One region of the Streptomyces sp. NPDC048002 genome, then DNA from elsewhere that is predicted to be linked to it. Evidence: riboswitches for the same ligand, from Rfam matches in the RefSeq annotation. Region 1 holds a riboswitch; each other region holds the start of a gene.

Region 1 (7,142 bases):
TGCGCATCCTGGCGCGGCAGCCGTCGTCGGCGACCAGCGGATCACCGTCTCCCAGCTGGAGAACAGGGTGAACGAGGTGCGCGAGGCCCAGCGCGCGGCCGTGTCGGACGAGGCCCAGTACGCCCAGAGCGTGGCCCGGACCGGCAGCCTCACCCGCGACACCCTGCACGGCATGGTCCTGGACCGGGTGCTGCACCAGGCCGCCGAGGACGCGGGCGTCACCGTCAGCCGCAAGGAGATCCAGTCCATGCGCAGCGGCCTGGAACAGCAGGCCGGCGGTGCGGAGGCGCTGGAGACGGTCTGGCTCCAGGAGTACGGCGTCCCCCCGCAGCGCCTGGAGGAGAACCTCCGGCTCCAGCTGGAGGCGCAGAAGCTCGCCGCGAAGCTCGGCACGGACACCTCGCAGCCCGAGTTCTGGCAGGCGCTGTCCGAGGCGTCGAAGAAGCTCGACATCGACCTCAACCCGCGCTACGGCACCTGGGACGTGCAGAAGAGCAGCCGGGTGGACGCCAAGACGCCGTGGGTGCGCGAGGTGACGGCGGCGGGGTCGCAGGAGACGGCTTAGCGGGAGACGGGGTGGCGGGAGACGGGGTGGCGGGAGACGGGGTGGCAGGAGCCGAGGTAGCCGGAAACTGCGTGGCAGCCGTGTGCGGTCCTACGATCACACCGCGCGCCCCGGGCTGTGGACAACTCGGTCGGCCCGTCGGCGCCGTGCGTTAGCTTCGAACCGTGAACACCACCAGCCCCGAAGCCGCCCCGTCCGCCACCGGCCGGATCGTCCTGCTCACCACCAGCCACCGGGTGGCACCCGGTCTGCTGTCCTGGCCCGCCTGGCAGGCCCTGCACGCCGCCGACAGCGTGCTGTGCGCGGACGGCGCCCACCCGCAGCTGCCGTATCTGCGGGAGGCGGGGATACGGGTGGCCGAGGCGGCCCCGACCGCCCAGGAGCTGGTCGACACCTGCGCCGGCGGCCGCACCGTCGTGGTCGTGGCGACCGGCGAGGGCGAACCGGCGCTCACCGACGGCCTCGCCCGGCTGGCCGGCTCAGGCCGGGTCGACATGCCCGAGCTGGAGCTGCTCCCCGCCTCCTACGACCTGCCGGGCGCCCGGCTGCTCGACCTCGTCCAGGTCATGGACCGCATCCGCGTCGAGTGCCCCTGGTCCTCCCAGCAGACCCACAAGGGCCTGGCCAAGTACGGCATCGAGGAGGCGTACGAACTCGTCGAGGCGATCGAGGAGGGCGACCGGGACGAACTGCGCGAGGAACTGGGTGACGTGCTGCTCCAGGTCGTGTTCCACGCGCGCATCGCCGAGGAGGACCCCGACGCGCCCTTCTCCGTCGACGATGTCGCGGGCACCATCGTCGCCAAGCTGATCCACCGCCACCCGCATGTCTTCGGCGAGGAGACGGCCACCACCCCCGAGGAGGTCAAGGAGCACTGGCTGCGCACCAAGGCGCAGGAGAAGCGGCGGGAGTCGGTGACCGACGGCATCCCCCTCGGCCAGCCGGGCCTCGCCCTCGCCTCGAAGCTGGCGTCCCGCGTCAGAACCGCCGGCCTGGACGTACCCCTGCCGGCGGCGGAGGGCATCGGCTACGACCTCCTCGCCCTCGCGGTCCGCGCCGAGGCGGAGGGCGTCGACCCCGAGGCGGCCCTGCGCGCGGCGGGCCGCGCCTACCGCGACGCGGTCCGGACCGCGGAGGGCCTGAAGAGCTAGCCGCCCCACTGACGCCCCCACCGCCGCCCCACTGACGCCCCCACCGCCGCCCCACCGACGCCCCCCGCCGGCCGCCTCTGCGCCGCCCTCGCCCAGCCACCGGACCGCCAGACGTCCACCCCTCCACGGTGGCTCCCGGCACCCGCCCCCCACCTAGGCGAACCCGGCCTCAGCGATGGCCCCCGGCACCCGCCCCTCCACCTAGACGGCGCCCGCCTCCGCGGTGCCCCGGCACCCGCCCCCCGCCGCAGCGACCCCCGCCACCCCGCCCGATACCGTCGAGGAGTGACCGACCACCCCACCCCCGCACCGCATTCCGCAGGCTCGTCCGCGCAGCCCTCCGTCGGCTCCTCCACCCCGCCTTTCGCCGGCTGTCCCGTAGCGGCGCCCTCCGTTGGCGCTCCCGTACCGCCTTCGGCCGCCGAAGCTCCCGCCCCCGCCGCCGAAGCTCCCGCTCCCGCCCCCGCCCCCGACCTCTTCACCTGGGAGTTCGCCGCCGATCCGTATCCCGCCTACGCCTGGCTGCGGGAGCACGCGCCGGTGCACCGGACCACGCTGCCCAGCGGGGTGGAGGCGTGGTTGGTCACCCGGTACGACGACGCCAAGCAGGCCCTCGCCGACCAGCGGCTCAGCAAGAACCCCGAGCACCACGCCGAGCCCGCCCATGCCAAGGGCAAGACCGGTATCCCCGGTGAGCGCAAGGCGGAGCTGATGACGCATCTGCTCAACATCGACCCGCCGGACCACACCCGGCTGCGGCGCTTGGTCAGCAAGGCGTTCACGCCCCGCCGGGTGGCCGAGTTCGCCCCGCGGGTGCAGGAACTGACCGATCGGCTGATCGACGAGTTCGCGGCGAAGGGCAGCGCGGACCTCATCCACGAGTTCGCCTTCCCGCTGCCCATCCACGCGATCTGCGACCTGCTCGGCGTCCCCCGCGAGGACCAGGACGACTTCCGGGACTGGGCCGGCATGATGATCCGTCACCAGGGCGGCCCCCGCGGCGGGGTCGCCCGGTCGGTGAAGAAGATGCGCGGCTACCTCGCCGAGCTGATCCACCGCAAGCGCGAGGCCCTGCCCGCCGAGCCCGTGCCCGGCGAGGACCTGATCTCCGGTCTGATCCGCGCCTCCGACCACGGGGAGCACCTCACCGAGAACGAGGCCGCCGCGATGGCCTTCATCCTGCTCTTCGCGGGCTTCGAGACCACGGTCAACCTGATCGGCAACGGCACCTTCGCCCTGCTCACCCACCCCGAGCAGCGGGCCCGCCTCCAGCGCTCGCTCGCCGCGGGGGAGACCGGTCTGCTCGAAACCGGCGTGGAGGAACTCCTGCGCTACGACGGCCCCGTGGAGCTCGCCACCTGGCGCTTCGCCACCCGGCCGCTCGCCCTCGGCGGCCAGGAGATCGCCGCGGGCGACCCGGTGCTGGTGGTGCTCGCCGCCGCGGACCGGGACCCGGCGCGGTTCGCGGACCCGGACACCCTCGACCTCTCCCGCCGCGACAACCAGCACCTCGGGTACGGCCACGGCATCCACTACTGCCTGGGCGCCCCGCTGGCCCGGCTGGAGGGCCAGACCGCGCTGGCCACCCTCCTCACCCGGCTGCCCGACCTCCGGCTCGGCGCCGAACCGGCCGACCTGCGCTGGCGCGGCGGCCTCATCATGCGCGGACTACGCACTTTGCCGGTCGAGTTCACGCCCCGCGACTGACCGGTCGCACCCCGGTCAATGTGACACACCCTCAAGTCTGTGATCTTCACGTGATCTGTGCGGCATCGACTTGTGACAAGTGATCGTCTGCCTATACGTTCACTCGTCAGCGCGGCGCCTCGCCCCCACGAGTACCGCGCCGGTCCCTGCTGTTCTGCGAAAGGCTCTCGCATGCTCTCCGGGAACGGTCGACACCGTCGCCCCCGCCAGGCTCCGGCACTCATCGTCGCGGCCGGGGTGACCGGCTCCGCCATCGCCATCCCGCTGCTCGGCGCCACGGGCGCCAGCGCGGCGGAGGGAACCACCTGGGACAGGGTCGCGGAGTGCGAGAGCGGCGGCTCCTGGAGCGAGGACAGCGGCAACGGCTACTACGGCGGCCTCCAGGTCACCCAGGAGAACTGGGAGGAGTACGGGGGCAAGGCGTACGCGGCCAGCCCGGACCGGGCCAGCCGCTCCCAGCAGATAGCCGTCGCCGAGCGCATCCTCGCCGACCAGGGGCTGGCCGCCTGGCCGACCTGCGGTCCGCTCTCCGGCCTTGACGCGGAGTCCGGTTCGGTCGGAATCGACACGGGCCTGGAAGAGGACGGCAATTCATCCGACTCCTCCGAATCATCCAACTCGTCCAGTTCGTCCGGTCTGCTGGACGCCATCGGCGGTGGCGCCTCCGAGTCGCCCTCCGACTCCGGCAGCGACGATTCCGGTTCCGAGGCGTCCGCCACCCCGGGGGCGTCGGACGAGGCGTCGGACGAGGCGTCGGATTCGGCCACGTCGGAGAAGCCGTCAAAGGCGGACAAGTCCACCGAGTCGGCGCGGGCTTCCGAGTCCGGGAAGTCGAAGGGCGCGCCCGGCTCGTCCGGTTCGTCGGACTCCTCCCAGAGTGACCCCTCGCGCGAGGTCGACAGCCTGTTCACAGGAATATCCGGGCTGGACAATTCGGACAGCATCCTCTGGGTCGGGGGCGATTCCGCTCTCGTCGACACCGGGGCCGGCCGCCATCGGGGCCAGCCCGCGGACGAGCGCGGGGCGGACGATACGTATGTCGTCCGGGCCGGCGACACCCTGGCGAGCATCGCCGACTCCCTTGACCTCGACGGCGGATGGCGCGGGCTGTACGCGGCCAACGAGTCGGCCATCGGTCCCGACCCCAGCCGCATCACTCCCGGTCAGACCCTCGAAGTACGGGACTAACCGGTCGAAAAGCAGGGGCAGTTCGCGTCACACTTCGCGCCGAATGTCCGCTTTGGTGAAAGTGTGGGATGAGTCTCAGAAGCCCTGATCGTCTTTGAAATTCCGCGGATCGCCTGCCTACGGTCGTGACCGCTCGCAGCAGCGGGCCCCGACTGCCGCACGCCGAATCCTGCCGGTGGCCGTACGGGAACAGTCGTCGCATCATGCGCCGTAGGCAGGAGCGGGGGACCCAAGGTAAGCGCCGGGACCGGCGGTTGAGGTGACTCGACACCGGATCCGGCTTGGGGTGGAGCCGTGCGACCGACAGGCCGCGCGGCCGGGCAACTCAACCGGCCCGAACCCGACAGCTCACCTCGCAGGCGTCGGTGAGGGGATCGATCCATGCTGTTTTCCGGCAAGGGCAAGCACCGTCGTCCGTCCAAGGCCACTCGCGCCATCGCCATCGCCGGTGTGACCGGCGCGGCCGTCGCCGCCCCGCTCATGGTGGCCGGCAACGCCTCCGCCGCCACCGCCTCCGAGTGGGACGCCGTCGCCCAGTGCGAGTCCGGCGGCAACTGGTCCATCAACACGGGCAACGGCTACTACGGCGGCCTCCAGTTCTCCGCGTCCACCTGGGCCGCGTACGGCGGCACGCAGTACGCCTCCACCGCCGACCAGGCGAGCAAGGCGCAGCAGATCGAGATCGCCGAGAAGGTTCTCGCCGGTCAGGGCAAGGGTGCCTGGCCGAGCTGCGGTGTCGGCCTGTCGAGCGCCGCGTACGACGGCGGCTCCACCACCACCGAGAACTCCACCGAGAACTCCACCGGCGGCTCCACCGAGACCGCCACGCGCTCCACCGAGCAGCAGACCGCCTCGCGCTCGACCGAGCGTCCGGCCGCCAAGAAGACCCAGAAGACCGTCACCACCCCGACCGGCAAGAAGGTCAAGAAGGGTGACGGCGAGTACAAGGTCGTCAAGGGCGACACCCTCAGCACCATCGCCGAGGAGAACGACGTCAAGGGCGGCTGGGCCAAGCTCTTCAAGCTGAACAAGGACATCGTCGAGGACGCCGACCTGATCTACCCCGGTCAGCAGCTGCACCTCAAGTGATCCCGTAGCCGAATCACAGGGTCCTCCTATCGGCGGCCTCCATACTGGGGGCCCCGTGCGGACCACCCCCCGTCCCCACGGGCTCCCCGCCCCGGTGCGTGTTCCCCCGTACGCACCGGGGCGGGGTTTTTCTTTTCCCGTCGTTCACCGCCCCTTTGTTCCGGCGGGAAACAATGGGTACCGTCTGTCCTTGTCCACGGGACGGTCGGTCGGCTGGCCTACGTCCCCGGGGCGGTTAGGCTCTAGTCGCAAGGCTCACGTGCCCCGCACTTCCAGCGTCACATCCCATGAAGGAGATGCTCGTGCCGTCCATCGACGTCGTCGTAGCCCGGGAAATCCTCGACTCGCGAGGCAACCCCACCGTCGAGGTCGAGGTCGGCCTCGACGACGGCAGCACGGGTCGTGCCGCCGTTCCGTCCGGCGCCTCCACCGGTGCCTTCGAGGCCATCGAGCTGCGCGACGGTGACCCGAACCGCTACCTCGGCAAGGGTGTCGAGAAAGCCGTCCTCGCGGTCATCGAGCAGATCGGCCCGGAGCTGGTCGGCTACGACGCCACCGAGCAGCGCCTGATCGACCAGGCCATGTTCGACCTGGACGCCACCGACAACAAGGGCTCGCTCGGCGCCAACGCCATCCTCGGCGTCTCGCTCGCCGTCGCCCACGCCGCCTCCGAGGCCAGCGACCTGCCGCTCTTCCGCTACCTGGGCGGCCCCAACGCGCACCTGCTGCCGGTGCCGATGATGAACATCCTGAACGGCGGCTCGCACGCCGACTCCAACGTGGACATCCAGGAGTTCATGATCGCCCCGATCGGCGCGGAGTCCTTCTCCGAGGCCCTGCGCTGGGGCGCCGAGGTCTACCACACCCTCAAGAAGGTGCTGAAGACCAAGGGCCTGTCCACCGGCCTCGGCGACGAGGGCGGCTTCGCCCCGAACCTGGAGTCCAACCGCGCCGCCCTGGACCTCATCATCGAGGCCATCAAGGAGGCCGGTTACACCCCCGGCGAGCAGATCGCCCTCGCCCTCGACGTCGCCGCCTCCGAGTTCTACAAGGACGGCGTCTACACCTTCGAGGGCAAGGAGCGCTCCGCCGCCGAGATGACGGAGTACTACGCCGAGCTCGTCGAGGCGTACCCGCTCGTCTCCATCGAGGACCCGCTGTTCGAGGACGACTGGGCCGGCTGGAAGATCATCACCGACCAGCTGGGCGACAAGGTCCAGATCGTCGGCGACGACCTCTTCGTCACCAACCCCGAGCGCCTCGCCCGCGGTATCGAGGAGGGCTCCGCCAACGCGCTGCTCGTCAAGGTCAACCAGATCGGCTCGCTGACCGAGACCCTGGACGCCGTCGAGATGGCCCAGCGCAACGGCTTCAAGTGCATGATGTCCCACCGCTCCGGCGAGACCGAGGACGTCACCATCGCCGACCTCGCCGTCGCGGTG
Region 2 (7,142 bases), on a different contig from region 1:
GTCATGGGGGACGGCGCGCTGACCGGCGGCATGGCCTGGGAGGCGCTGAACAACATCGCGGCCGCCAAGGACCGCCCGCTGATCATCGTCGTCAACGACAACGAGCGCTCCTACGCGCCCACCATCGGCGGCCTCGCCAACCACCTCGCCACCCTGCGCACCACCGACAGCTACGAGAAGGTCCTGGCCTGGGGCAAGGACGTCCTGCTGCGCACCCCGGTCGTCGGCCACACCGTCTACGAGGCCCTGCACGGCGCCAAGAAGGGCTTCAAGGACGCCTTCGCCCCGCAGGGACTCTTCGAGGACCTGGGACTGAAGTACGTCGGCCCCATCGACGGACACGACATCGGCGCCGTCGAGTCCGCGCTGCGCCGCGCCAAACGGTTCCACGGGCCGGTCCTGGTCCACTGCCTCACCGAGAAGGGCCGCGGCTACGAACCCGCCCTCGCCCATGAGGAGGACCACTTCCACACCGTCGGCGTGATGGACCCCCTCACCTGCGCCCCGCTCGCCCCCTCCGCGGCCCCCTCCTGGACCTCGGTGTTCGGCGAGGAGATCGTGCGGATCGGGGAGGAGCGCCAGGACGTCGTGGCGATCACGGCGGCCATGCTGCACCCGGTCGGCCTCGGCGCGTTCGCCGCCCGCTTCCCCGACCGGGTCTGGGACGTCGGGATCGCCGAACAGCACGCGGCCGTCTCCGCGGCCGGCCTCGCCACCGGCGGCGTCCATCCCGTCGTCGCCGTCTACGCCACCTTCCTCAACCGGGCCTTCGACCAGCTCCTGATGGACGTCGCCCTGCACCGCTGCGGGGTCACCTTCGTCCTGGACCGGGCCGGCGTCACCGGCGTCGACGGCGCCTCCCACAACGGCATGTGGGACCTGTCGATCCTCCAGGTCGTCCCCGGACTGCGGATCGCCGCGCCGCGCGACGCCGACCAGTTGCGCGCCCAGCTCAGGGAGGCCGTCGCGGTGGACGACGCGCCCACGCTGATCCGCTTCCCCAAGGAGTCGGTGGGCCCGGCGGTCCCGGCCGTCGACCGGGTCGGCGGCATGGACGTGCTGCACCGCGACGAGTGGCCCGAGGTACTCCTGGTCGCCGTCGGCGTCATGGCGCCGGTCTGCCTCCAGGCCGCCGAACTGCTGCGCGCCCGCGGCATCCCCTGCACGGTCGTCGACCCCCGCTGGATCAAGCCCGTCGACCCGGCGCTGCCCGGCCTGGCCGCGCGGCACCGGCTGGTGGCCGTGGTGGAGGACAACAGCCGGGCCGCCGGGGTGGGCGCCGCCGTGGCCCTCGCGCTGGGTGACGCCGATGTCGACGTGCCCGTACGCCGGTTCGGCATCCCCGAGCAGTTCCTCGCGCACGCCAAACGCGCCGAGGTGCTCGCGGACATCGGCCTCACCCCCGTCGAGGTCGCCGGACGGATCAGCGCGAGCCTGGCCGTCCAGGAGCAAGCCAAGGAGACAGCGGAATGACCACGGAGTTCGACCTCGGCGCACTGCTGGCCGAGCGCGGCGCCGAGCGCTACGAGCTGCACGGCAGGTACCTCAACCACCAGCTCCCGCGCATGCTGCACACCATCGGCTTCGACAAGGTCTACGAACGGGCCGAGGGAGCCTACTTCTGGGACGCGGACGGCGCCGACTACCTGGACATGCTCGCCGGGTTCGGGGTGATGGGCCTGGGCCGCCACCACCCCGTGGTCCGCAAGGCCCTGCACGACGTCCTCGACGCACAGCTCGCCGACCTCACCCGCTTCGACTGCCAGCCCCTGCCGGGCCTGCTCGCCGAGCGGCTCCTCGTGCACAGCCCGCACCTGGACCGGGTGTTCTTCGGCAACAGCGGCACCGAGGCGGTGGAGACCGCGCTGAAGTTCGCCCGCCGCGCCACCGGCCGGCCCCGCGTCCTCTACTGCGACCACGCCTTCCACGGTCTGACCACGGGCTCCCTCTCCGTCAACGGCGAGGACGGCTTCCGCGACGGCTTCGCCCCGCTGCTGCCCGACACGGCCGTACCCCTCGGTGATCTCGACGCCCTGGCAAGGGAGTTGAAGAAGGGGGACGTCGCCGCCCTGATCGTCGAGCCGATCCAGGGCAAGGGCGTGCACGAGGCTCCGCCCGGCTACCTCCGGGCCGCCCAGGAACTGCTCCACCGGCACAAGGCCCTGCTCATCGCCGACGAGGTGCAGACCGGGCTCGGCCGGACCGGGGACTTCTACGCCTACCAGCACGAGGACGGCGTCGAACCGGACCTGGTCTGCGTGGCCAAGGCGCTCTCCGGGGGCTACGTCCCGGTCGGCGCCACCCTCGGCAAGGACTGGATCTTCAAGAAGGTCTACTCGTCGATGGACCGGGTGCTCGTCCACTCGGCGAGCTTCGGCTCCAACGCCCAGGCCATGGCGGCGGGGCTCGCCGTGCTCGCGGTCATGGAGGACGAGCAGATCGTCGCGAACGCCCGCGCCACGGGCGAGCTGCTGAGGTCCCGGCTCGCGGCCCTGGTCGGCAAGTACGAGCTGCTCGCCGACGTGCGCGGCCGGGGCCTGATGATCGGCGTCGAGTTCGGCCGGCCCTCCTCGCTGAAGCTGCGCGGCCGGTGGACCATGCTCCAGGCCGCCCGCAAGGGCCTGTTCGCGCAGATGGTCGTCGTGCCGCTGCTCCAGCGGCACCGCATCCTCACCCAGGTCTCCGGCGACCACCTGGAAGTGATCAAGCTCATCCCGCCGCTGACCATCGGTGAGCGCGAGGTGGACCGCTTCCTGGACGCCTTCACCGAGGTGATGGACGACGCGCACAGCGGCGGCGGACTGATGTGGGACTTCGGAAAGACCCTGGTCAAGCAGGCCGTCGCCAACCGGCAGTAGCCCATTTGCCTCAGAGGCAAGAAATTTGCCCCTGAGGCAACGATCGGGCTGAATGGGGAGCATGAGCTCTCCCGAGACCGGCCCGGAGGACCTGCCCGTGGTGGCGCCCCAGCTGCGCGCCCTGCGCCACCGGGCCGCCCTCACCCTGGAGGCCGCCGCCCGGGCGGCCGGCCTGTCACCGGCCCACCTCTCCCGGCTGGAGACCGGACTGCGCCAGCCCTCGCTGCCGATGCTGCTCGCGCTCGCCCGCGTCTACGGTACGACGGTCTCGGAGCTGCTCGGCGAGACGGTCGCCGACCGGGACGCCGTGGTGCGCGCCGCCGACATGGAACCGACCGAGGCCGGCGGCTGGACCTACCGGCAGGCCGGCGCCCCCGGCCGGGGTATGCAGGCCCTCAGGCTGCACGTCCCCTTCGGCTCCCAGGGCGACATCGTCCGGGTCCACCCCGGCGAGGAGTGGCTCCACGTCCTCACCGGGCGGCTCCGGCTGCGCCTCGGGGACACCGCGCACCTGCTCGCCCCGGGCGACAGTGCCCACTTCGACTCGCTCACCCCGCACCGGATCGCCGCGGACCGGGGCGGGGCCGAGCTGCTCTTCGTCCACACCCTGCTGCAGAGCCCGACGGCCGCCCTGTGCCTGGGCCCGAACCCTGGAGTCATGCCATGAAGGACATGGAGGAGAAGTTCCCCCGCGCGCTGTGGGTCCGGCTTTTCATCTACATCGCGGTCGGACACGTCTTCGCCGCCTTCATCTACCTGCTCTTCGAACTGGGCGCCAAGCAGTAGACGGGCGCCCGCTCAGTCGAGCAGGCGGTCGCGGAGGCGTTCACGGGTCTCGGGGGTGACGGACAGCCCGCGTGCCAGGTAGGAGTCCACGTCGCCCCAGGTCTCCTCGATGGTCTCGAAGGCCGCGTTCAGGTACTCGGCGCGGGCGTCGAACAGGGGGCTGAGCAGCTCCATGATCTCGGGCGTGTACACGTTGTTGCGCTGCACCTTGTAGCGGCGGTGCTTGGCGTTCGACTCCAGGTAGTCGGCGAGGATCGCCTCGCGCTCCACGCCCACGGCGAGCAGGGTGACCGCCACCGACAGACCGGCGCGGTCCTTGCCCGCCGCGCAGTGCATCAGGGCCGGGACGCTGTCCTCGGCGAGGGAGTGCAGGACCCGGGAGTGCTCGGCGGTGCGCTCCTTCACGATCGTGCGGTACGACTCGATCATCCGGTTCGCGGCCTTGCCGTCGTCCAGGATCTCCCGCAGCTGCTCGATCTCGCCGTCGCGGACCATCTTCCAGAACTCCGCGCCGTCCGCGGGGTCGCTCAGCGGCAGGTTCACATTGCGGACCCCCGCCAGCTCGACGTCGGGGCCCTCCAGCTTCTGGTCCGCCGCGTTGCGGAAGTCGAAGATCGTGTGCAGCCCGAGCCCGGCCAGGAACGCGGCGTCCTGGGCGGTCGCGTGCGCGAGATGGCCGCTGCGGAACAGCACACCGTGCCGTACCCGCCGTCCGTCGACGGTGGGCAGCCCGCCCACGTCACGGAAATTGCGAACTCCGGCCAGCTCGGGCTCGGTCGACGGGACCTGCTGCGTCACTTGGGCTCCTCCCACCGGTCCCGCCGACTCCGGTGTCCGGCGGGCACGCTCTGACGATACGACATCCGGTCCGGCCGACCATGGAATGCCTCAAAACGGACTAAGAGTGGTGAAAGTCCCGCGATTTCCAGCGAGTTTGTGAGCCTGCTGTGATGTAACGGTTCTCCCCGCTAAGGGCTGTCTGGGTGTTCTGTCCGAATTGCTGTCTTCATTCCAACTCGCTGCGGAATAAAGGAGTCTGGAGCAACGTCACGTGAGCAGGGTCATAACCGTGACGGTGCGTCGCCCGTCATGTTCACGTAATGCGCATGCTTTTCAAGGGGATTTACGGGAATCCGCGCCCGGCCAATGCACGGAAAGTGACGGCGAATTCCCGCAAGGGATCAAGAAGGACGCCTTCGGGCGGAACCTTCTGCTTGTCCGTTTGCGTCTTGGTCGCTTACGTTCGCCACCAATCCGAGCGGACGCCGAATCCTGCCACCGCCCGGAATCCGCACACTCACCCGTACTCGGCAGGAGCGGGGGACCCACAGGCATCACCGCCTGGTCCGGTCTCCGGAACAGGCTCGGGGTCAAGTCGCGCCCAGCGCGCGGCCGGACATCTCCAGTCCGAACCCGACAGCTCACCTCGCAGGCGCCGGAGAGGAATGCGCCATGCCCGCGAAGGGTAAGCACCGTCGTCCCAAGACCCTGAGTCTCACCCGATCGATCGCCGTCGCCGGAACCGGTGGCGCCGCGCTCGCCCTCCCGCTCCTGGGAGCCACCGGCGCGCACGCGGCTCCGTCCCAGTCGGTTTCGGAAAAGGCCGTTCAGTCGGTCCAGTCGGTTCAGTCGGTCGAGAAGAAGTCGGTCGAGAAGAAGGCGGCGAAGAAGTCCGCCAAGACCGCCACCAAGTCCTACACCGTGGTTTCCGGGGACTATCTCTCGAAGATCGCCGACGAGCAGAACGTCAGCGGTGGCTGGGAGAAGCTGTACCAGGACAACCGTGAGGCCGTCGGCTCCGACCCGTCCCTGATCCACCCCGGCCTGAAGCTGTCGATCGGCGCCAAGGCCGCCGCGACGGGCGACGCCGGGAAGTCCGCGGCCAAGCCGTCCACCAAGTCCTCGTCGGACGCGGCGAAGTCGGACTCGTCGGACACCGCGAAGTCCTCCGAGGCCACGCAGTCCGCGCAGACCGAGCAGTCCGCCGACTCCTCGGAGTCCACCACCACCGCCACGCAGACCGCGCAGTCCTCCGCCTCGGGCTTCGCCGCGCCGGTCTCCGGTGCCGGTGTCGGCACCCAGTACAAGGTCGCGGGCAGCATGTGGTCCAGCGGTTACCACACCGGCGTCGACTTCGTGATCCCGACCGGCACCTCCCTGAAGGCCGTCGGCGCGGGCACCGTCGTCTCGGCCGGCTGGGGCGGCGCCTACGGCAACCAGGTCGTCATCCAGCTCGCCGACGGCCACTACGCGCAGTACGCCCACCTGTCCTCGCTGTCCGTCTCCAGCGGTCAGACGGTGACGGCGGGCCAGCAGGTCGGCCTCTCCGGTGCCACCGGCAACGTGACCGGCCCCCACCTGCACTTCGAGATCCGCACCACCCCGAACTACGGCTCGGACGTGGACCCGGTCGCCTACCTGCGGGCGAAGGGCGTCACCGTCGGCTGACGGAGCCCCCGCGCACGACCACCTGCCTGACACGCCGCCGAAGGCCGGACCCCCGATCCCCGGGTCCGGCCTTCGGTGTTCCCGCGCACCGCTGACCGCCGCCTCGCGGCAAGTCGGCTGAGCCCTCAACATCCCTGATCGGAGACGTATTCCGGGCTTGGTCAACCCTTTGCGAGTGGCCTATCTCACCGCCCGTCAACCCTTCCTTACGGTCGCGTAGGTCACATTGGAAGGTGAATCATGAGCCGATGTGGCAGACGATGCGAAGAGTGACGACAGGGCAGTGATCGGGTCGTACGTGGCGCTGGGGGACAGCTTCACCGAAGGGGTGGGCGACCCCGGGCCCGACGGGGCGTTCGTCGGCTGGGCCGACCGGTTCGCGGTACTCCTCGCGGACCGTCGGCCCGAGGGCGACTTCAGCTACGCGAACCTGGCCGTGCGCGGCAAGCTGCTCGACCAGATCGTGGCCGACCAGCTTCCGCGGGCCCTGGAACTCGCCCCGGACCTGGTCTCCTTCTGCGCCGGCGGCAACGACATCATCCGGCCCGGCACCGACCCCGACGAGGTCGCCGAGCGCTTCGAGCGGGGCGTGGCCCGGCTCACCGAGGTGGCCGGCACGGTCATGGTCACCACCGGCTTCGACACCCGGGGCGTGCCGGTGCTCAAGCATCTGCGCGGCAAGATCGCCACGTACAACCTGCATGTCCGGGCCGTCGCCGACCGGTACGGCTGCCCGGTGCTGGACCTGTGGTCCCTGCGGACCGTGCAGGACCGGCGGGCCTGGGACGGCGACCGGCTCCACCTCTCGGCGGAGGGGCACACGCGTGTGGCGCTCCGCGCCGGCCAGGTGCTCGGTCTCCAGGTCCCGGCCGACCCGGACCAGCCCTGGCCGCTGCTCCCGCCGCGCGGCACGCTGGCGGTCCGGCGGGACGACGTGCACTGGGCGCGCGAGTACCTCGTGCCGTGGATCGGCCGCCGACTGCGCGGCGAGTCCTCGGGCGACCACGTGACGGCCAAGGGCGCGCTGTCCCCGGACGACATCAAGATGCG
Region 3 (7,142 bases), on a different contig from region 1:
GCGGCGGCCGTCAGGCCCACCCGGTCCAGTGCCGCCGCCACGCGTCGGCCGCGGGTGCGGGGGTCGGCGGTGGGGTCGGCGGCGTCGTAGCGCAGGAGGTTGTCGCGGCCGGAGAGGAAGCCGTAGAGCGCGGGGCCCTCGATCAGGGCGCCGACGTGCGGCAGGACGGACCGGGTGGCGCGGGGCATGGGGCGGCCGAGCACCCGGGCGGTGCCGGAGGTGGGTTCGATCAGGCCCATCAGCATGCGGATCGTGGTGGTCTTGCCGGAGCCGTTGGGGCCCAGGAAGCCGAAGACGCTGCCCGCCGGGACGGTCAGATCGAGTCCGTCGACGGCGAGCTGTCCGCCGCGGTAGCGCTTGGTGAGCGCGCGGGTGACGATCACTCCGTCACCCGCGCGAGGCCCTTCGGGCGCCGGCTCCGCGGCGGACGTCTCTGTCATGGGTGCCTTACTACCCGTCCTTCACGGTGCCTCGCCACCATTCCGTCATGGACGCCCTACTGCCCGGCGTCGGCGGCCTTGACCAGCGCGTCCTTGGTGACCGCGCCGACGTAGACCGTTCCGTCCTCGGTGATGAGGGCGTTGACCAGGCGGGTCTTGAAGACCGTGCCCTCGCCGAACTCTCCCTTCACCTTGTCCCCGAGCGAGTCCATGAAGCCGCCCAGGTCGCCGCCGACCTCGGAGCCGGAGGGGATGCCCTCACCGCCGGTGTCCAGGACGGCGATGGAGTTCCAGCCCTCGCCGATGACCTTCGGCTCGCTCTCCGGGGCCCGCTCGGGCGCCTTGGAATGCTTCTCCTCGGGGGCCTCGAACTCGCCCTCCTCGGTGACCTTCGCGCCCTTGGGCGGGCTGAAGTCGAAGGTCGAGGCGGCCGGCTTGGCGAAGCTGACCTGGGTGAAGCCCGCGTCCACCACGGCGGCGCCGCCGCTCGCCGGGGTCAGCGTGAACTTCAGCGGCATCCCGGTCCCGGCGTCCACGGCGACGGTGATCTGGCCGACCGTGGTGCCGGACTGCTTGGGTTTGATGACGAGGCGGTAGGCGTCCCGTCCCGCGACGTGCGCGGTGCCGTCGACGGTGACGGACGTGGTGTCGTCGACCGCCTTCAGGGCCTCCTCGGTGAGGTCCTTGGGCGTGGCCGGGACCTCCTTCTGGCGCTCGGCACTCTCGTCGGCGGTGCCGTGGAAGACCTCGTTGGACGCGCTGTCGTAGCCCCAGACGTCCTTGCCGTTGTGGATCAGGCTGTACTCGGCGGCGTTCTCCAGCACCGAGAGCTTCTGCCGGTCGGGGCCGTCGGCGGCGACGCGCAGCGTGTGCGTACCGGAGACCAGCTCGGTGAGCTTGGCCGACGGGTCGGCGGCCGAACCGTCCCCGGAGTCCATCGCCCCGGACGCCAGCGAGCCCCCGAGCCCGCCGAGGTCGGGCAGCCCCAGATCGGTGCTGATCTTCACCGTCCCGGACAGCTGCTGTACGTCGGACGCGGCGATCTTCTCGATGAGCCGCTGCGCGCTGATCTCCGGCAGGTCGGGGTCGCCGGAGTCGGCGAGCGCCGGGACCAGGCCGATGGTCGCCGCCGCCACGCCCACCACCGCCACGGGGACGACGTACCGCGCCGCCTTGCGCCGCCCCGATCGCAGGTCGTCGGTCTCGTCCCCGGTCGTGCTGTCGTCGGATCCGTACGGTGCCATGTGTGCCTTACCTCCGTCGTCGGCGGCGGCCTGCCAACTCCCGTGCGTCCAGCCCGTAGCCGCCATTCTCACCCGAATCGGTGAGGAGTGGTGTTTTCCGTAGTCACCATCTGACCAAATCGGCGGCGACGAAGCGTCAGACCCCGGACTCAACTCCGTGTACACCTGCGGTATGACACGAGAGGGCGGCACCTCCCCCGACCCGTAGGGGTCGCGAGCGGCACCGCCCTCTCAGGGCCGGTGGCCGGCCCTGGACGTACGGAGGGGTCCGGGCGGTCAGCCCGCCCGGTGGACCACGGCGTCGCACAGCTCCATGAGGGACGCCTTCGCGTCGCACTCGGGGAGCGGCGCCAGGGCGGCGCGCGCGTCCTGCGCGTAGCGCACGGTGTCGCGGCGGGCCTGCTCCAGCGCCGGGTGCGCCCGGAGCGCGGCGAGGGCCTCGGCGTGGCGGGTGTCGTCGGTCAGGTCGGAGTCGAGCAGCTCGCAGAGCGCGATGTCCTCGGCGAGGCCCAGCCGCTCCGCCCGCTCCCGCAGCCGCAGCACCGGCAGGGTCGCGATGCCCTCGCGCAGGTCCGTGCCCGGGGTCTTCCCCGACTCGTGGGAGTCGGAGGCGATGTCCAGCACGTCGTCGGCGAGCTGGAAGGCGACCCCGAGCCGCTCGCCGTACTGGGTGAGCACGTCCACGACCGTCTCGTCGGCCCCCGACATCATCGCGCCGAAGCGGCAGGACACGGCCACCAGGGAGCCCGTCTTGCCGCCCAGCACGTCGAGGTAGTGGCTGACGGGGTCGCGGCCGTCCTGCGGGCCCGCCGTCTCCAGGATCTGGCCGGTGACCAGCCGCTCGAACGCCTCGGCCTGCACCCGGACCGCCTCCGGGCCGAGGTCGGCGAGGATGTGCGACGCGCGGGCGAAGAGGAAGTCCCCGGTGAGGACGGCGACGGAGTTGCCCCAGCGGGTGTTCGCGCTGTCCACCCCGCGCCGGACGTCGGCCTCGTCCATCACGTCGTCGTGGTAGAGCGTCGCCAGGTGGGTCAGCTCCACCACCACGGCCGACGGCACGATCCCCGGCGCGTACGGGTCGCCGAACTGCGCGGCGAGCATCACGAGCAGCGGCCGGAACCGCTTCCCGCCCGCGCGCACGAGATGCTGGGCGGCCTCGGTGATGAAGGGGACCTCGCTCTTGGTGGCCTCGAGCAGTCCCTCCTCGACAGCCGCCATCCCGGCCTGGACATCGGCTTCCAGAGCCTGGTCCCGCACGCTCAGCCCGAACGGCCCGACGACGGTCACGAGGGGTCTCCTGTCTGCTGGTGTCTTCCGGCGATTACGCGGTTTGTCGATAGGTCGCTGCCTTCACTCAAGTCAGCGTATCCGGTCAGGTTTCGATCACCGATGCCGCCCGCCGGTCCACGACGGGCGGTATCGGATCATGGCGTCCATGTTTTTTGATCACCCGATAAGACCCGATATCGACCGACTTACGCGGCCACGGTGGAGTCCGCCTCGAATCGAGGCCGATCGGCGCACCCTCCGGAACACCTTCCGGCACGCCCTCCAGCCCTGCGAACGAGTCGGCGATAAAACACCATTGAGCCTATTGCCCGATTTGATACTCCTTGCGCGCACGCGTGACTTGACTCACGCACATCCACCCACAGCCCGTCCGCAGAATCACGCCGACATGCGTCCCCCGCTTCCCAGTTGAGCCTTGGCGACAGCAAACGATCATTTGCCCCACACCCCCCGATGAAGATCAAAACCCTGGATATGTGAATCCGCTACTTGTTTCGGACATGCGCTCTCGCATACGTTCCCGGCCTGTCGGGCGGACGCCGAATCCTGCCGCCGCCCGATTCCACCGAATTTTCTTCGTACGGCAGGAGCGGGGGACCCACAGGTAAGCCGCCGGACCGGACGTCCTCGGACGCGCCGGAACGGCTCGGGGTGCAGTCGCGTGTCCTTCGGGGTGCGCGGCCGGGCAGCTCCCGCCCGAACCCGACAGCTCACCTCGCAGGCGCCGGAGAGGAACACAGTCATGCCTGCTGCCGCTCAGCGCCGCACCCGTATCGCCCGCAAGCTCGCCGTCATCGGCACCGGAGCCGCCGTACTGGCGCTCCCGCTCATCGGCTCCACCACCGCCTCCGCGGCCACCCCGACGGTCACCACGGCCACCTCGCTCGGGTACTCCAACACCCTCGACGGCTGGATCCGCGCCTCCCTCCAGGTCATGGCGGAGAAGGGGATCCCCGGCACCTACAACGGGATCTACCGCAACGTCATCCGGGAGTCCTCGGGCAACCAGTACGCGATCAACAACTGGGACTCCAACGCCGCCGCCGGCACCCCGTCCAAGGGCCTGCTCCAGGTGATCGACCCGACCTTCCGGGCCTACCACGTGGCCGGCACCTCGTGGGACCCGTACGACCCGGTCGCCAACATCACCGCCGCCTGCAACTACGCGGCCCAGCGGTACGGCTCGATCGACAACGTCTTCGGCGCCTACTGATCAGACGCCCCGCGGGAAGAGTCTTTCGAGGACGACGGCGATGCCGTCGTCCTCGTTCGACGTGGTGACCTCGTCCGCCACCGCCTTGAGTTCGGGGTGGGCGTTGGCCATCGCCACCCCGTGGGCCGCCCAGTCGAACATCGGGATGTCGTTGGGCATGTCGCCGAAGGCGATGGTCCGCTCCGGGCCGAGGCCCAGATGGTCGGCGGCCAGCGCCAGGCCCGTCGCCTTGGTGATGCCGCACGGCTGAAGCTCGACGGTCCCGGGTCCCGACATGGTGACCGTGGCCAGCGAGCCCACCACCGTGCGCGCCGTCGCCGCCAACTCGTCGTCGGACAGCTCCGGATGGCGCAGCAGCACCTTGCTGATCGGCTCGCACCACAGATCGTCGCGGCGCCCGACCCGCACCGCGGGCAGGGTGGGGTGCGGCATCAGATAGCCGGGCTCGATCAGCGTCAGCCCGTCGACGCCGTCCTGGTCGACCGCGGCGTAGACCTGACCCACCTCGGCCTCGATCTTGCCGAGCGCGGTCTCCGCCAGCTCCCGGTCCAGGGTGACGGACCACAGCAGTCGGTCCGCGCCGGCGTCGTACACCTGCGCGCCCTGCCCGCACACCGCGAGCCCCCCGCGGCCCAGGTCCTCCAGGAGCGGCCGGACCCGGGGAGCCGGGCGGCCGGTCACCACCAGATGCCGGGCTCCGGACTCCGCCACCCGCGCGAGCGCGGCGTACGACCGGTCGGAGAGCGTGTCGTCGCCACGGAGCAGCGTGCCGTCCAGGTCGGTGGCGACAAGTGAATATGCGAGGGGTGCGGCCATGATCAGAGAATACGGACAGGACGCGCTCCCGACTCAAGCGGGAACCGGCCGAGCACGAGTCCACCGGACCCCGCCAACTCCCCTGCCGCCGCACGGCGTTCGCCCGGGGACCGGAACGGACCGCGGCGGAGTTGGAGTGCGGCTCGCACGACGGCCGACCGCGGGCGACTCGGCGGCCGCTTCTTCGGCCTCCTCGCCGGCCTCCTCCCCTGCCTCCTCCCCTGCCGACGGCACCGCACCATACGCACTGCCCAAGACGGGTGCCCCACCCGTAACGTGTGCGGCGACGACACGGACCCGTGGCACGCACGAGAGTGAGGCAGTACCCATGCCCCCCTTTGATGTCCCCGAGGGCGACCCCTTCGGCCCGCACAACCTTCCGTACGGTGTCTTCTCCGTCCCCGGCGACGACAGCGGGCGGCGGGTCGGCGTACGGCTCGGCGATCACGTCCTCGACGCGGGCGCGGCCGCGCTGGCGCTGGGCTCCCCGTACTCCTCCCTGCTGGCCCGGCCCACGCTGAACCCGCTGCTGGCCGCCGGCCGCACCGCCTGGTCCGACGTGCGCCGCGCGCTGACGGCCTGGGTCACCGTCCCGTCCCACCGGGAGACCATCGAGCCGCTGTTCCACCCGCTCTCCTCGGTGACCCTGCACCTGCCCTTCGAGGTCGCGGACTACGTCGACTTCTACGCCTCCGAGAACCACGCCCGCAACGTCGGCCAGATCTTCCGCCCGGACGCGGCGGACTCCCTCACCCCGAACTGGAAGCACCTCCCGATCGGCTACCACGGCCGCTCCGGCACCGTCGTGGTCTCCGGCACGGACGTCGTACGGCCCTCGGGCCAGCGCAAGGCACCCACCGACGCGGCCCCGGTCTTCGGCCCCTCGGTCCGCCTGGACATCGAGGCCGAGGTCGGTTTCGTGGTGGGCGCGCCCTCGGCGATGGGCAGCCCGGTCGCCCTCGCCGACTTCCGCGAGCACGTCTTCGGCCTGTGCCTGCTCAACGACTGGTCCGCGCGGGACGTCCAGGCCTGGGAGTACGTCCCCCTCGGCCCGTTCCTCGGCAAGTCCTTCGCCACCTCGGTGTCGGCGTGGATCACCCCGCTGGACGCCCTCGACGCGGCCCGTGTGGCGCCGCCGGAGCGCACCCACGCACTGCTTCCCTACCTGGACGACGCGTCCGAGGAACCCGGCGGCTACGACCTGCGCATCACGGTCTCCCTCAACGGCCATGTGATCTCCGAACCCCCCTTCTCCACGATGTACTGGACCGCCGCCCAGCAGCTGGCCCACATGACGGTCAACGGCGCCTCCCTGCGCACCGGCGACCTCTACGGCTCCGGCACCGTCAGCGGCCCGGCGGAACACGAGCGCGGCTCCCTGCTGGAGCTGACCTGGAACGGCCGCGACGCCCTCGAACTCCCCGACGGCAAGCGGACCTTCCTGGAGGACGGCGACGTGGTGACCCTGTCGGCCTGGGCGCGGGGCACGGACGGCTCCCGGGTGGGGCTCGGCGAGGTCACCGGACGCGTGGTGTCCGGCTGACCCCTCGGGCTCGCCCCCGCTGAAGAGCAGCGGTCCGCAGGGGAGTTGAGGCTCGTGGCCGACTCCCCCGGGCCGCTACCCGGCCGGTCCCGGTCCTGCCGCGGGTGGTTCCCGACCACTGCCGTGCACCGTCCGCCGCCGTCATACTGGGCGGTGGACGGTACGCGCGGCACCCGCCGCACTTGGCCCGCGCGCTCCCGCCCCGAGCCGCACTCGTCCCGATCAGGATCCGGAGCCCGTGGCATGACCGTCTGCCTGCTCCTGCTGAGCGCCGTCGCGCTGACGGCCGCCGTGCCGGTGCCGCGTTCCCTGACCCGGGCCGCCTGGCCCGAACGGGAGCCGGTGGTCGGCCTGTGGGTGTGGCAGTGCCTGGTCGCCACCGTGCTGCTGTGCTGTCTGACGGCCCTGGTCCTGGGCGCGGCCGCCGTCTTCCACACCGTCCGCGACCATGTCTTCGCACCCGCGCCGCCCGCGGTGACCGCCGCCTACGACCTCTCCGCGGCGCCCCTGTGGGCCTCCGGTCTCACCCTGCTGCTGGCCTGCGGCGCCGCCTGGACGACGGCGATGCTCGGCCGGCAACTGGTCGAGGCCCGCCG
Region 4 (7,142 bases), on a different contig from region 1:
ATCGCGCCGACGATCCGGTCGCCGTCCTTGAGGGTGATGACCTCCAACTCCTCCTTGTTGGACGGGTAGTCGGGCACCACACGCTTGACGACGCCCTGCTCGGTGCCGAGCGCCAGACCGGGGGAGGACTCGTCGAGGGTGATCAGACAGACCAGCGTCTCGCCGGCGTCGAGGGAGACGAACTCCGCCAGCGGCGCGCCGCCCGCGAGATTCGGCGTCGACGCCGTGTCCGGCAGCGTCGGCAGGTCGACGACGTTGATCCGCAGCAGCCGGCCCGCGGAGGTCACCGCGCCCACCTCACCGCGCGCCGTCGCCGGCACCGCGGAGACGATCAGGTCGTGCTTGGTCCGCCGGGCCGCGCCGTCGTCCGCGAAGGGGTCGCCGTTCGCGGTGCGGGCCAGCAGCCCGGTGGAGGACAGCAGCACCCGGCACGGGTCGTCGGCCACCTGCAGCGCGACGGTCTGCGCCGGCGCGCCGCCCGCCTCCAGGAGCACCGTGCGCCGCTCGGTGCCGAACTTCTTGGCCACCGAGGCCAGCTCGGCGGAGACCAGCTTGCGAAGCTCCGCGTCCGAGTCGAGGATCCGGGTCAGCTCGGCGATCTCCTCGTTCAGCCGGTCCTTCTCCGCCTCCAGCTCGATGCGGTCGTACTTGGTGAGCCGGCGCAGCGGGGTGTCCAGGATGTACTGCGTCTGGATGTCCGACAGGGAGAAGCGCTCGATCAGGCGCTCCTTGGCCTGCGCGCTGTTCTCGCTGGAGCGGATCAGCCGGATCACCTCGTCGATGTCGACGAGCGCGGTGAGCAGGCCCTCCACCAGGTGCAGCCGGTCGCGCCGCTTCGTGCGGCGGAACTCGCTGCGGCGCCGCACGACCTCGAAGCGGTGGTCGAGGTAGACCTCCAGCAGCTCCTTGAGGCCCAGGGTGAGGGGCTGGCCGTCGACCAGGGCGACGTTGTTGATGCCGAAGGACTCCTCCATCGGCGTCAGCTTGTACAGCTGCTCCAGGACGGCCTCCGGTACGAAGCCGTTCTTGATCTCGATGACCAGGCGCAGGCCGTGCTCGCGGTCGGTGAGGTCCTTGACGTCGGCGATGCCCTGGAGCTTCTTCGAACCGACCAGGTCCTTGATCTTCGCGATGACCTTCTCCGGGCCGACCGTGAAGGGCAGTTCGGTGACGACCAGGCCCTTGCGGCGCGCCGTCACCGTCTCCACCGCGACCGTGGCGCGGATCTTGAAGGTGCCGCGGCCCGACTCGTAGGCGTCGCGGATGCCGGCCAGTCCGACGATCCGGCCGCCCGTGGGCAGGTCGGGGCCGGGGATGTACTTCATCAGGGCGTCCAGATCCGCGTTGGGGTAGCGGATCAGGTGGCGGGCGGCCGCGATGACCTCGGCGAGGTTGTGCGGCGGCATGTTGGTGGCCATGCCGACCGCGATACCGGAGGAGCCGTTGACGAGCAGGTTGGGGAAGGCGGCGGGCAGCGCCACCGGCTCCTGTTCCTGACCGTCGTAGTTGGGCGTGAAGTCGACCGTGTCCTCGTCGATCGACTCGGTCATCAGGCTGGTCGCGGCCGCCTGGCGGCACTCGGTGTACCGCATGGCGGCCGGCGGGTCGTCGTTGCCGAGGGAGCCGAAGTTGCCGTGGCCGTCGACGAGGGGCACGCGCATCGAGAAGGGCTGCGCCATGCGCACCAGGGCGTCGTAGATCGACGAGTCGCCGTGCGGGTGCAACTTACCCATGACCTCGCCGACCACGCGCGCGCACTTCACATAGCCGCGGTCGGGGCGCAGGCCCATCTCGTTCATCTGGTAGACGATGCGGCGGTGCACCGGCTTGAGGCCGTCACGGGCGTCCGGCAGGGCGCGGGAGTAGATGACCGAGTACGCGTACTCGAGGAAGGAGCCCTGCATCTCGTCGACGACGTCGATGTCGAGGATCTTCTCCTCGTACGAGTCGTCGGGCGGCGGGGTCTTCGTGCTGCGGCGGGCCATCGCTGCCAAGGCTCCTTGCTGACGCGTGAACTGGATCTGACGCGGACCATTGTGGACCGCGACACTGACAACCCGGACCAGGACCCGGCGTCGCCCGGTCCGCCCGGTGCGGAGTGGGGGCTCCGCTCACGGCTGCCCGCAGGCTACGCGATCCGCGCCGGGCGTCCGCCCTCGGCGTAGGCGGACCGGGAACTTCACCAGGGCCGCGCACGCTTGCATACAGTGGCAGGACCGGCAGGAAGACCGCGGTTTGCACGACCGCGTCCGCGATCGAAGGGACGTACATGCCCATGGGTCACACGGCCACAGACCAGGCAGGCACCGGGGGCCTGACAGCGACCGAGCACCGCCTGGCCAACGGCCTGCGCGTGGTGCTCTCGGAGGACCACCTGACCCCGGTGGCGGCGGTCTGCCTCTGGTACGACGTCGGCTCGCGCCACGAGGTCAAGGGCCGTACCGGCCTTGCTCACCTTTTCGAGCACCTGATGTTCCAGGGTTCGGGGCAGGTCAAGGGCAACGGCCACTTCGAGCTGGTGCAGGGCGCCGGCGGCTCGCTGAACGGCACCACCAGCTTCGAGCGCACCAACTACTTCGAGACCATGCCCGCCCACCAGCTGGAGCTCGCCCTCTGGCTGGAGGCCGACCGCATGGGCTCGCTGCTGGCCGCCCTGGACGACGAGTCCATGGAGAACCAGCGGGACGTCGTGAAGAACGAGCGCCGCCAGCGCTACGACAACGTCCCCTACGGCACGGCCTTCGAGAGGCTCACCGCACTCGCCTACCCCGAGGGCCACCCCTACCACCACACCCCGATCGGTTCCATGGCCGACCTGGACGCGGCGACGCTGGAGGACGCGCGCGCGTTCTTCCGCACCTACTACGCCCCGAACAACGCCGTGCTGTCGGTCGTCGGCGACATCGACCCCGAGCAGACCCTCGCCTGGGTGGAGCGGTACTTCGGCTCCATCCCGGCCCACGACGGCAAGCCCGCCCCGCGCGACGGCTCGCTGCCGGAGATCATGGGCGAGCAGCTGCGCGAGGTCGTCGAGGAGGAGGTCCCGGCGCGCGCCCTGATGGGCGCCTACCGCCTCCCGCACGACGGCACGCGCGAGTGCGACGCGGCCGACCTCGCCCTGACCGTCCTCGGCGGCGGCGAGTCCTCCCGCCTCTACAACCGGCTGGTGCGCCGCGACCGTACGGCGGTGGCCGCCGGATTCGGCCTGCTGCGGCTGGCCGGGGCGCCCTCGCTGGGCTGGCTGGACGTGAAGACCTCCGGCGATGTCGAGGTCCCCGTCATCGAGGCCGCGATCGACGAGGAGCTGGCCCGGTTCGCCGAGGAGGGCCCCACGGCGGAGGAAATGGAGCGCGCCCAGGCCCAGTTGGAGCGCGAGTGGCTGGACCGGCTCGGCACCGTCGCGGGCCGCGCCGACGAACTGTGCCGCTACGCCGTCCTGTTCGGCGACCCGCAGCTCGCCCTCACCGCTGTCACGCGCGTACTGGAGGTGACGGCGGAGGAGGTCAAGCAGGTCGCCCAGGCCCGCCTGCGCCCCGACAACCGCGCGGTGCTCGTCTACGAGCCGACCGTCCCCACCGACACCGTGCCGGACGCCGACGCCGAGGACGTCGAGTCCGCGGCCACCGTGGAAGCAGCCGACGACAACGAGGAGACGGCCAAGTGACCGAGCTCGCCCCCATGGACTTCCACCCCCAACCCCAGGCGGGAGAGCCGAAGGTCTGGGCCTTCCCGGCGCCCACCCGCGGCACCCTCGACAACGGTCTGACCATCCTGCGCTGCCACCGCCCCGGCCAGCAGGTCGTCGCCGTCGAGGTGCTGCTGGACGCCCCCCTGGAGGCCGAGCCGGCCGGTCTGGACGGCGTCGCCACGATCATGGCGCGCGCCTTCTCCGAGGGCACCGACAAGCACACGGCCGAGGAGTTCGCCGCCGAGCTGGAGCGCTGCGGCGCCACCCTCGACGCGCACGCCGACCACCCCGGTGTGCGCCTCTCCCTCGAAGTGCCGGTCTCCCGGCTGCCCAAGGCGCTCGGCCTGCTCTCCGACGCCCTCAGGGCACCGGCGTTCGCCGACAGCGAGGTCGAACGGCTGGTGCGCAACCGCCTCGACGAGATCCCGCACGAGCTGGCCAACCCCTCCCGGCGCGCCGCCAAGGAGCTGTCCCGGCAGCTGTTCCCGGCGACCGCGCGCATGTCCCGCCCGCGTCAGGGCACCGAGGAGACCGTCGAGGCCATCGACTCGGCGGCCGTCCGCGCCTTCTACGAGCGGCACGTCCGCCCCGCCACGGCCACCGCGGTGGTCGTCGGCGACCTCACCGGCACCGACCTCGACGCGCTGCTCGCCGAGACCCTCGGCTCCTGGACGGGTTCCTCCGCCGAGCCGCGCCCGGTGCCCCCGGTCACCGCCGACGACACCGGCCGCGTCGTCATCGTGGACCGCCCCGGCGCCGTCCAGACGCAGCTGCTGATCGGCCGTGTCGGACCCGACCGGCACGACCGGGTGTGGCCGGCGCAGGTGCTCGGCACGTACTGCCTGGGCGGCACCCTCACCTCCCGCCTCGACCGCGTCCTGCGCGAGGAGAAGGGCTACACCTACGGCGTGCGCGCCTTCGGGCAGGTGCTGCGCTCCGCCCCGGACGGCACCGGCGCCTCGATGCTCGCCATCAGCGGCTCCGTCGACACGCCCAACACCGGTCCCGCCCTCCAGGACCTGTGGGCGGTGTTGCGCACCCTCGCCGAGGGCGGGCTCACCGACGCCGAGCGCGATGTCGCGGTGCAGAACCTCGTCGGCGTGGCGCCGCTGAAGTTCGAGACGGCCGCTTCCGTGGCGAACACCCTGGCCGACCAGGTCGAGCAGCACCTGCCCGACGACTTCCAGGCCACGCTGTACCGTCGGCTCGCCGAGACGGGCACGGTGGAGGCCACCGCGGCCGTCGTCAACGCCTTCCCGGTGGACCGTCTGGTGACCGTCCTGGTCGGCGACGCGGCCCAGATCCGCAAGCCCGTCGAGGAACTCGGCATCGGTGAAGTCACCGTCGTGACGGCCGAGTAGGGGCACCCTCGGATGTGAAGGCGCGGCAACGCGCGCGTGGGGCCCTGGTGACGAAAGCGCCACCAGGGCCCCTTTATGTCCGAATTGGGGGAGAGGCTGCCTGTCTGGCCTGTGGCATGCGCTACAAAAGCCCTGATCCGTTTGAGGATTGAAAGTTGTCCCGTTTAGCGTCGTCCGGGCTGTCCGTCAGGCAGTGCGCCGCGACCGCGGCACCGGACAGCCATCGCCGAGTCCCCGTACGGCGCGAGCCAGGGGAGCCGGGGACCCACAGTCCCTGGGGTGAATCGGACGCCCGCGCGCAGGCGAGGGGGTCCGTAGGAGACCTTCCTGCTCCGAACCCGTCAGCTAACCCGGTAGGCGAGAGGGAAGGAAAGGACCACCTACTTGATGGCGTTCACCCGCGCCACCGGGAAGCACCGTCGTCCCGGCCGGATGCAGCGCACCACCGTCCGTGCGGCGGGAGTGGCGGCGCTCGCCACCACCGGCGTCGTCGGCTCCCTCGCCGCTCCGGCGCTCGCCGCCGAGCCGGCCGCCGAACAGACCGGCCTCACTCCCGTGATCACCATCGGCGACTCGGTCGCCGAGCAGATCGACGCCCAGGCCGACGCCCAGCAGCAGGCGGCCGTGGAGGCGGAAGCCAGGCAGAAGGCCGAGGAGGCCGCGCGCGAGCGGGCCGCCGAGGCGGCCAAGGAGGCCCGGGCCGCCAAGGAGCGCGCCGCCCGCGCGGCCGAGCGCAAGCGCCTGAACACCTTCGTCTCCCCGATCTCCGGCTCCTACGTCTCCACCGGCTACAAGGCCGGCGGCGCGGTCTGGTCCTCCGGCAGCCACACCGGCGTCGACTTCCACGCCGCCGGCGGCACCTCCGTCCGCTCGGTCGGCGTGGGCACCGTCGTCGAGGCCGGCTGGGGCGGGGGGTACGGCAACCAGATCGTCATCAAGATGCACGACGGCACGTACACCCAGTACGGGCACCTGTCGTCCATCGGTGTCTCGGTCGGCCAGTCCGTCACCCCCGGCCAGCAGATCGGCCTCTCCGGCTCCACCGGCAACGTCACCGGGGCGCACCTGCACTTCGAGGCCCGTACGACCATGGAGTACGGCTCGGACATCGACCCGGTCGCCTATCTGCGCTCGCACGGCGTGAACGTCTGAGCGACCCCGCCACCGCTTCCCGTGACCCCGGCTCACCGAGCCGGGGTTTTCGGCGTTTCAGGGACATCACTGTCCAAAAAATATCCATGAAATCGGACCCCCCTTCGGAAATTCCGGCTCATTGCAATAGAGTCACTGAACACACGTCAGTCGTCGACGTTTCACGGGGATTAAAGCGGAGGTCGGTCATGCGTGTTCCGGCGCACTCGGTATGCACGGCGATCCGGGACGACATCGTCGCCGGTGTCTACGAGCGCGGCAGCCGGCTCACCGAGGAACTGCTCGCACGCCGCTACGGCGTCTCGCGCGTCCCCGTCCGGGAGGCCCTGCGCACGCTGGAGGCGGAGGGCTTCGTGGTGACCCGGCGGCACGCGGGCGCGTGCGTCGCGGAGCCGACCGAGCAGGAGGCCGCCGACCTGCTGGAGATGCGCACCCTGCTGGAGCCGCTCGGGGCCGCGCGGGCCGCCCAGCGGCGCACGGAGGCCCATCTGAAGGTGCTGCGCGGCCTGGTGCGGCTCGGTCAGGAGCGGGCCAGGAGGGGCAACAGCGAGGATCTGCGCTCCCTGGGGGGCTGGTTCCACGAGACGCTCGCCCAGGCCTCCGGCAGCCCTGCGCTGACCTCGATGCTGACCCAGCTGCGGCACAAGATCGCCTGGATGTACTCGGTGGAGGCGTCGGCCGGGCCGGTGGACGCCTGGGCCGAGCACGGGGCGATCGTGGACGCCGTGGCGCGCGGCGACAGCGAGCGCGCGCGGGCGATCACGGCCGTGCACGCCGAGCGCTCCAGCGGCACGCACCGGCTGCGGTTCCCCTCGACGGGGGAGCGCCCGGACCGTGTGAGGAATTCGCAACATCCCGTAAACATGCCGAGCCTGCGTCATTAACATGCACGCCGTATACAAAGAGCGGGTAATTCGCGGGGGATTATTTTCGCTGCCCTC

The links. A riboswitch is a leader RNA that binds a small molecule or an ion and turns the genes downstream of it on or off. The one in region 1 is predicted to bind cyclic di-AMP.
Region 2: it holds a riboswitch for cyclic di-AMP, as region 1 does, so the genes downstream of both, AB0E07_RS15925 (LysM peptidoglycan-binding domain-containing M23 family metallopeptidase) here and AB0E07_RS03455 (transglycosylase family protein) in region 1, are expected to answer to the same signal.
Region 3: it holds a riboswitch for cyclic di-AMP, as region 1 does, so the genes downstream of both, AB0E07_RS34395 (transglycosylase SLT domain-containing protein) here and AB0E07_RS03455 (transglycosylase family protein) in region 1, are expected to answer to the same signal.
Region 4: it holds a riboswitch for cyclic di-AMP, as region 1 does, so the genes downstream of both, AB0E07_RS20015 (M23 family metallopeptidase) here and AB0E07_RS03455 (transglycosylase family protein) in region 1, are expected to answer to the same signal.

What each region holds. Positions count from the first base shown of each region.
Region 1 covers NZ_JBEZNL010000002.1:94,309-101,450, reverse strand. The annotation lists gene AB0E07_RS03475 (SurA N-terminal domain-containing protein) at 1-565, shown strand, start outside; gene AB0E07_RS03470 (nucleoside triphosphate pyrophosphohydrolase) at 730-1,716, shown strand; gene AB0E07_RS03465 (cytochrome P450) at 2,002-3,423, shown strand; gene AB0E07_RS03460 (transglycosylase family protein) at 3,595-4,611, shown strand; cyclic di-AMP (ydaO/yuaA leader) riboswitch at 4,808-4,988, shown strand; gene AB0E07_RS03455 (transglycosylase family protein) at 4,993-5,700, shown strand; gene eno (phosphopyruvate hydratase) at 5,997-7,142, shown strand, end outside.
Region 2 covers NZ_JBEZNL010000010.1:135,252-142,393, forward strand. The annotation lists gene dxs (1-deoxy-D-xylulose-5-phosphate synthase) at 1-1,473, shown strand, start outside; gene AB0E07_RS15905 (aspartate aminotransferase family protein) at 1,470-2,858, shown strand; gene AB0E07_RS15910 (XRE family transcriptional regulator) at 2,920-3,525, shown strand; gene AB0E07_RS15915 (DUF6126 family protein) at 3,522-3,644, shown strand; gene AB0E07_RS15920 (tyrosine-protein phosphatase) at 3,657-4,442, opposite strand; cyclic di-AMP (ydaO/yuaA leader) riboswitch at 4,933-5,092, shown strand; gene AB0E07_RS15925 (LysM peptidoglycan-binding domain-containing M23 family metallopeptidase) at 5,097-6,092, shown strand; gene AB0E07_RS15930 (SGNH/GDSL hydrolase family protein) at 6,376-7,142, shown strand, end outside.
Region 3 covers NZ_JBEZNL010000045.1:15,986-23,127, forward strand. The annotation lists gene AB0E07_RS34380 (ABC transporter ATP-binding protein) at 1-440, opposite strand, end outside; gene AB0E07_RS34385 (DUF2092 domain-containing protein) at 497-1,684, opposite strand; gene AB0E07_RS34390 (polyprenyl synthetase family protein) at 1,961-2,971, opposite strand; cyclic di-AMP (ydaO/yuaA leader) riboswitch at 3,528-3,711, shown strand; gene AB0E07_RS34395 (transglycosylase SLT domain-containing protein) at 3,717-4,187, shown strand; gene AB0E07_RS34400 (HAD family hydrolase) at 4,188-5,003, opposite strand; gene fahA (fumarylacetoacetase) at 5,332-6,546, shown strand; gene AB0E07_RS34410 (M56 family metallopeptidase) at 6,790-7,142, shown strand, end outside.
Region 4 covers NZ_JBEZNL010000015.1:44,876-52,017, reverse strand. The annotation lists gene AB0E07_RS20030 (DNA topoisomerase IV subunit A) at 1-1,985, opposite strand, end outside; gene AB0E07_RS20025 (pitrilysin family protein) at 2,270-3,664, shown strand; gene AB0E07_RS20020 (pitrilysin family protein) at 3,661-5,049, shown strand; cyclic di-AMP (ydaO/yuaA leader) riboswitch at 5,264-5,424, shown strand; gene AB0E07_RS20015 (M23 family metallopeptidase) at 5,437-6,201, shown strand; gene AB0E07_RS20010 (GntR family transcriptional regulator) at 6,390-7,085, shown strand.